3 regions of the Arthrobacter sp. 001422645 genome follow, and region 3 is predicted to be linked to each of the others. Evidence: riboswitches for the same ligand, from Rfam matches in the RefSeq annotation. Region 3 holds a riboswitch; each other region holds the start of a gene.
The links. Region 3 has a riboswitch for cyclic di-AMP ahead of AC6EUH_RS12290 (NlpC/P60 family protein). Riboswitches for the same ligand answer to the same signal wherever they lie in the genome.
Positions count from the first base shown of each region.

Region 1: another riboswitch for cyclic di-AMP. It lies ahead of AC6EUH_RS09470 (aggregation-promoting factor C-terminal-like domain-containing protein); the one in region 3 lies ahead of AC6EUH_RS12290 (NlpC/P60 family protein).
Region 2: another riboswitch for cyclic di-AMP. It lies ahead of AC6EUH_RS16680 (NlpC/P60 family protein); the one in region 3 lies ahead of AC6EUH_RS12290 (NlpC/P60 family protein).

Region 1 is NZ_JCBANT010000007.1:91,508-93,758, forward strand. Features, by position in the region: gene AC6EUH_RS09465 (VOC family protein) at 1-129, shown strand, start outside; gene AC6EUH_RS09470 (aggregation-promoting factor C-terminal-like domain-containing protein) at 148-921, opposite strand; cyclic di-AMP (ydaO/yuaA leader) riboswitch at 923-1,081, opposite strand; gene AC6EUH_RS09475 (sensor histidine kinase) at 1,225-2,251, opposite strand, start outside.
Region 2 is NZ_JCBANT010000019.1:55,244-57,494, reverse strand. Features, by position in the region: gene AC6EUH_RS16690 (AfsR/SARP family transcriptional regulator) at 70-510, shown strand; gene AC6EUH_RS16685 (hypothetical protein) at 520-789, opposite strand; cyclic di-AMP (ydaO/yuaA leader) riboswitch at 980-1,167, shown strand; gene AC6EUH_RS16680 (NlpC/P60 family protein) at 1,176-1,913, shown strand; gene AC6EUH_RS16675 (dihydrofolate reductase family protein) at 1,977-2,251, opposite strand, start outside.
Region 3 is NZ_JCBANT010000011.1:23,567-25,817, reverse strand. Features, by position in the region: gene AC6EUH_RS12290 (NlpC/P60 family protein) at 57-833, opposite strand; cyclic di-AMP (ydaO/yuaA leader) riboswitch at 1,143-1,312, opposite strand; gene AC6EUH_RS12285 (M23 family metallopeptidase) at 1,450-2,251, opposite strand, start outside.

The DNA of each region.
Region 1 (2,251 bases), on a different contig from region 3:
CAGCTCAAGGACAACGGCGTGGATGTCAGCGACGTTGACGTCCAGGACTGGGGTCACTTTGTCTACTTCGCCGATCCCGACGGCAACAAATGGGCTGTGCAGTACATTCCCCACCGCCCGAACGGCTAAGCCGGCTGGGGCGGGTGTTTAGTACCAGTTGTGGGCGTAGTGGAAGTTCAGGGCCTCGCACGGGGAGCCGTAGCGGTCCTTGACGTACGTCAGGCCCCAATTGATCTGGGTCCGGTAGTTGGTCCGGTAATCAGCGCCCGCGCTGGCCATCTTTTCGGCCGGCAGGGACTGGACCACACCGTAGGCTCCGCTGGTCGGGTTGGTTGCAGTTGTCTTCCAGTCCGATTCCTTGGTCCAGAGCTTCTGCAGGCACTGCATCTGGCTGGGGGCCCAGCCATAGGAGCCCAGCTTGCTGGCCGCGTAGGCCTGCGCGCCGGCCGGATCATTGACGGCCACAGGGGCAGGCTTCTTCACAGGCTTCGGTGCGGGCTTCTTCACAGGCTTTGGCGCAGGCTTCGGCGCGGCCTTCGGAGCGGGTGCCGCGGCCTTGGCGGGCTTTGCCGCGGGGGACTTGGCCGCCACAGCGCCGGTTGTGGGCACCTGGTTATCGGCCCGGACGCGTTCAAAATCGAGCGGCGTCAGGGGATTTGCCGTGGTGGGTGCCTTCGTGGAGCTGCTCGCGGTGGCGTGGCGGGCGGATGTCTCGGCGGCCTGGCCGGCGGCGCCGACCCCGACCAGCACCGCGCAGGCGGCGGCAACAACGGCCGTCCGGCGGCCGGTGACGCCGAAGTTTCGGGCAAACCGGGACAGGGCCGAAGCGGGCTTGGCCGGTTCGGCGCGGTGACGCGACGGCTCGGAGCGGGTGTTCCTTGCATCGCCGTCACGGCGCGTTTGTGCCTTGAAGTCAGTCATGAGTGCCTCTCAACGCCTGCGGAGTTAGCTGTCGGGTTCGGATGAGGACATCCGGCCGCACGGAATCTCACGTGTCGGCTTCACCCCAAGGGTGCATGATGCAGAAAATGCCCGGGAACTCTGGGTCCCCCGCCTCTGCCTCGTCCAGCGGTATCCGGGAGGCGGCAGAGTTTGGCGTGCATCCGGATATGCGGCTCCAGTGATGGCCGCACCCTAAAAACCGTACAGGACCTGCGCCGAGAAGTCACATTTGGGTAACGGAAATCACGACGGCGGTGAGGCGGCTTGCGCTGCGTGGCTTGCTCAGGCCTGCGCCGTAGGCGCGGGGAGCCGCACCGTGAACTCCGTCCGGCCCGGGACGGATGTCACGCCCACAGTCCCGCCGTGGGCGTTAATAATCGACTGCACAATCGACAGTCCCAGCCCGCTGGTTCCCTCAGCGGACGCGGCGGAAGCGGTGGTCGCAGTCGCGGCCGCAGCGGAGGAAGTGGCCGCCAGCCGCGGCGGGCGGAGCGGCAGGTGCGGCACGGGCTGCCGGGTGCGTGACGGCGTCGTGACGGCCGCCGGATTCTTGCGGGCGGCGTCCGCCCGGGTGAAACGCCCAAAGACGCGGCCCACGAATTCGGGGGCGATCCCGGGGCCGTTGTCCGTCACTGTCACCACGGCACTTCCGTCGGGCGCGCGCTGCACCCCGGTCGCCACGGTCGTGCCCGGGCCCGTGTGCTTACGGGCGTTGGAGAGGAGATTAGCCAGCACCTGGTGGAGCTGGGTCGCGTCCCCGCGGACCACCACAGGCTCTTCGGGAAGCTCCAACTGCCAGACCCGGTCCGGGGCCATCACTTTCTCGTCGCTGACCGTCTCGACGGCCAGCTGGGTGAGGTCTACGTCGCTGATTTTGAGCGGCTGGCCCTCATCCAGCCGGGCGAGGAGGAGCAGGTCCTCCACCAGGGTGGTCATCCGCTCGGACTGGCTCTGCACGCGGGCCAGGGACTTTTCGCCGTCGGGCGTGAAATGTTCGGTCATCCGCATCAGCTCGGTATACCCGCGGATGGCGGTCAGCGGTGTGCGCAACTCGTGGGATGCATCCGCCACGAACTGGCGGACCTTCATCTCAGTCTCCTGCCGGGCTTCCAGCGCGTTCGAGACGTTGTCCAGCATCAGATTCAGGGCGTGACCGACGCTGCCCACCTCGGTTCCCGGATGGGCGGCTGAGGCCGGCACCCGGACGGCCAGTCCCACTTCACCGGCGTCGAGCGGGAGGCGCGAGACTTGCGTGGCAACCTCGGATAGCTGATCGAGCGGCTTCATAGTCCGGCGGATCAGCGCCGTC
Region 2 (2,251 bases), on a different contig from region 3:
TGGAGAATCCGGGCGGTGCACGGGTCCTTGATCTCAGCAGGCCGGAATGAACTTGCCCTGGGCCGTGACGTGACTACTGATCTCCAGCAGTGCCGGGCACAGGCAGCCCGGCTGCTGGCACCCGGCGGGGAATTGTCGGTGGAAGATACCAACAGCTCCCCGCTGACCGGCGATCTGCTGCCGGCGTGGGATGAAGACTGGCTCCTGATTGAGCGGGAACGGCTTCGTCAGGTCCAGCTGCATGCATTGGAGGCGCTGGCTGTCCGGCTGCGAAATCTGGGGCGGTATCCGGAAGCGATCGATGCGGCTCTCCGGGCCAAGGCCATTGAACCGCTCCGTGAATCCGTGCACGCCGTTCTCATCGACATCTGCCTTGATGAAGGAAACGTGGCGGCTGCCCACGGGTACCTGCGGCAGTACAGTTCCGTCCTGTGGACCGAGCTGGGCTTGCGCCCCTCGCCGCGGCTGCTGGAGCGGGTCCGTGACGCGTCCAGGCTTCCGCGCCTGTGAGGGCTTCTGTCAGGTTCCCGGCCGGCGTTCCACCACTGCGTAGGCCTTCTCGTCGAAGAACTCCCAATCCGTGACCACCATAAAACCGAGGGCGTCCACCCGGTCGTTCAGGACGTGCACGTCGAAGCCGCCGTCGCGCGGCTCGGCGTCCCACGTGGACACGTGGACTTCCCCGTCCTCCAGTACCAGCAGTTCCGTATTGACGTTGAAGTCCTCCTGCGGCTGACCACTGAGCTGGCAGATGGCGACACAGTGCCTGGTGACGTCGGGGCTGTTCATTTCGGGGCCTCCGCTGTGGGGAACGGTGATGCCATCATCCTATTCCTGAAGCAGCCTCCGACGTGGGGAAAGACCGGGGACAAGCGTGCCCGCAACCCCGCCCGCCGTTACCTCAATGTGACATGCCGTGATCATTCCGTTACCGTTGTTAGGTGCCTGTTGTTTCCGAGACGGGCTCTCCCCAGCCGATTGCCTAACTCTGCCGCGGCCCGGGGATAACTAGAAGCAACGTCCGGCAGAGACGGGGAAACCACATTTGACCCGCTGTTCTCCAGGGGTCTTGGGGTGAAGCCGCACGGCCCGTCATGATCGGGCCCGAGTGCGGCCGGGTGCCTCCCATCCGAATCCGACAGCTCACCTCGCAGGCATTGGGAGAGGCTCCTTTAATGACTTTTAGCAATACCCGTGCGCCCAAGCACGCCGATCTTCGCAGCAAACGCCGTACCGCCGGAACCTTCGGCCGCCAGGCAGCAGTCCTCGTCGCCGCATCCGGAATGGTGCTCAGCGGCGCCATGGCCGCCAATGCAGCCGATGCTCCGGCGGAGCGCGACTCCTCCCCGGCGTCGTCCGTTGACGTCAAGGGCAAAGTCGTAGCACCGGTCATGGCGGACTCCGCCGTCAAGATCACCTTTGAGCGCCCCGCCGTTGAGACGGCGCCGGCCCCCGTGGTCGAGGCACCCAAGCCCGCGGCCGCTCCGAAGGCGCCGGTGGCACCCGCCCCGGCTCCCGCTCCCGCTCCGGCCGCCAAGGCGACGGTCAAGGTCCAGTCGGCACCGGCCCCCGCCGCTGCCGCCCCGGCAGCCGGCGGAGTCAACGCCACCCTGCTGTCCATGGCTTACGGCCAGATCGGTATCACGCAGGACTGCACCGCCATGGTGGAGAAGGCCCTGAACGCAGCCGGCATTCCGGTGGGAGACATCGGACCCACAGCCTTCCTGAAATACGGCAAGGTTGTCTCCACCCCGCAGCCCGGCGACATCATCGTCCAGTCCGGCCACGTTGCCATCTACGCCGGCAACGGCCAGGCCATCAGCGGCGGCATGAACGGCGTCAACGCCACCATGGCGCACCCGCTGTCCTGGCTGACCGCCACCGGTCCCGTGACGTTCGTCCGCGCCGGCTAACAGCAGCACCACAACGAGCAGCACGGAGAAAGCCGGTCGATCGGTTGCCTTGGGGGCAACGGATCACCGGCTTTCTGCGCGCCCGTTGTCCGGCTCCGGTGCGTACCGCAGCAGCACCACGCCATTGCCGAAGGTGCGGCTCCCCAGCAGCCGCAGCGGCGTCATGGCTTCTGTCGTCTGGAACAGCGGCTTGCCTTGTCCGATCACTACCGGGTGGACATAGATCCGGTACTCGTCGATCAAGCCGAGCCGCCGGAAGGCCGCCGAGAGGTTGGCGCCGCCAAGCGCGAGGTCACCGCCGTGCTGCCCCTTCAGTTTCACAACGTCCTCGACGACGA
Region 3 (2,251 bases):
CGCAAAGGACCCCTGCCGGGGGCAGGGGTCCTTGGTGTTGCTGAGTTCTGGTGTCTCTAGCCGCCGACGCGGATGAAGACGGGGCCGGAGCCGACGTTCACGCTCTGGAGGGACGTGGTTCCGCCGTTCCAGCCGCCGTGAACGGCCATGCCGTTGCCGACGTAAACAGCGATGTGAGCCATGCCCGTGCCACCGTTCTGGTAGTACGCAAGGTCGCCCGGCTGTGCTTCGGCGGCGCTGACGGTGCGGCCGAGGGACAGGTACCCTGCCGGCCAGCCGTGGTAGTTGATGCCTGCAGCGGCCAGCGCGTTCGTGGCGAGTGCGGTGCAGTCCTGGGCCACGCCGATCTGCGCGTAGGCAGCAGCGGCGATCGTGGAGCCCATGCCGCTGGCAGCAGCCGGCGCTTTGGTGCTGGCCACAGCGGCGGTGGCGGTGGCGCCGTTGGCGGTGGCGGCTGCGCCGACCTCGGTGCCGGCGGCCTCGGGGGTTTCCTGGACCTTCACGATGGGCTTCGGGGCCTCGACGACGGGGGCCGGGGTGGTGGTGACGGCCGGCTTCTCGTAGGAGATAGCGATGGTCGAAGCAGCGGAGATGGTGGCGGGGGCGGCCGACTGTACTTCGAGCGTGGAAGCGGAGGTGGATTCGCGCTGAACGTTGGCCTCAGCAGCGTTGGCTGCGATACCGCTGGTCAGGACGAGGCCGGAAGCTGCAGCGATAACTGCGGCCTGGCGGCCCATGCCGCCGGCGTTGTCGCCGACAGCCTTGGCAATAACGGCCAGCGAGTTGGTCTTGGTGACCTCGGCGCGGTGCCGTGCGATTGCACGAGTAGTCATTAAGTTCTCTCTTTCGTGATCCTGGGTCCGCGCTTTTCAGGCGCGGGCTGAGGACGCTCCGGCATCTTGGGGGTACGCCGGATCGCCCCGAAATGGGTTACTTAGCGAAGGGTGTACTGCGAAGACGCGCCAAAAGCGGGAACTGCGTGCAGGTGCATGGCCTGCGGGCCGGACTCAGCAGAGATTGAGACGGCGGTGTGAGATCCGTTCCGGGCGCCGGCAAGGGCAGCCCGGGAGTCGGATTTCAGCGGGCTCGAAAGAGCCGCGGAAGCGCGGTGACGCGCAGCATTGTGGCGTGAAGACACGAAAGTAGCCTCTCCCAATGCCTACGAGGTGAGCTGTCGGATTCGGATGGGAGTCACCCGGCCGCGCTGCTTCCTGGGAAGCTTTGCGACTTAACCCCTAGGTCTTCTTGCGAAGACCAAAATTGGTTCCCCCGCCCCTGCCAGACGATGTAATGCGAACGGACCTTGAGCGGTGGCAGAGCTAGGCAATCCACTCAAGAGCGCCAACTTCGGAAAAGTTGGCGTAGGTCAAACGGTACAGCAGTTGGGGCTCAATGTCACATTCAGATCACGGCGTGTCACAAGAATGCGAGAGCGTCCGATCAGCTTTATCAGAGCCAGCCGGTGGGGTCAACGACTTCGCCGTTGACCATGACTTCGAAGTGGAGGTGGCAGCCCGTGGAAGCGCCGGTGGTGCCGCTCATCGCGACGACATCGCCGCGGGAGACCTGCTGGCCGACGGTCACGCTGGCTGAAGACAAGTGGTTGTACGTGGTCTCCAGGCCGTTGCCATGGTCGATCACCACGCGGTTACCGCCGCCGTAGGGGTGCCAGCCATTGAAGGTCACGGTACCGCTTGCCGCCGCAAGGACGCTGGTGCCGCACTGGGCGGAGTAGTCCTGTCCGCGGTGGAATTCGCCGGAGCCGCCGGTGATGGGGCTGACGCGGTATCCGAAAGGCGATGCGGTCTTCAGCTGTGCCAGCGGCGCACCCAGGCTGCCCGCGGAGGCTGCCCGGCTGATCGAACCAACGGACTGGGCGCTCAGCAGCTGCTTGAGCTTTCCGTCCGGGTCACCCTTGGTGGTGACGGCGGTCCGGTTGAAGTCGATTTTGGCCTCGGACGCCGTGACGTCCGGCTGGACCGCGGCCGAGACGGATCCGGACGAGTTTCCGGCGTCCGTGGCCATAACGGGACCCGTGGCGGGGACGGTGACGGTGAGGACCAGGCCCGTGGCGGCCAGGGCAATGCCCGCCTTTTGCCCCACGCCACTGGCGGCGGCAAAGTCTGTCACCTGGCGGAACGGACTGCGGCGGCCTCTGCGTTCGTCACGGTGCGCGTCACGCGGGCGGTCTGCCATAACGGCGACGGCCGGACGCTGCTCCGGAGCGGGACCGGTCGCACGACGGCGGCCC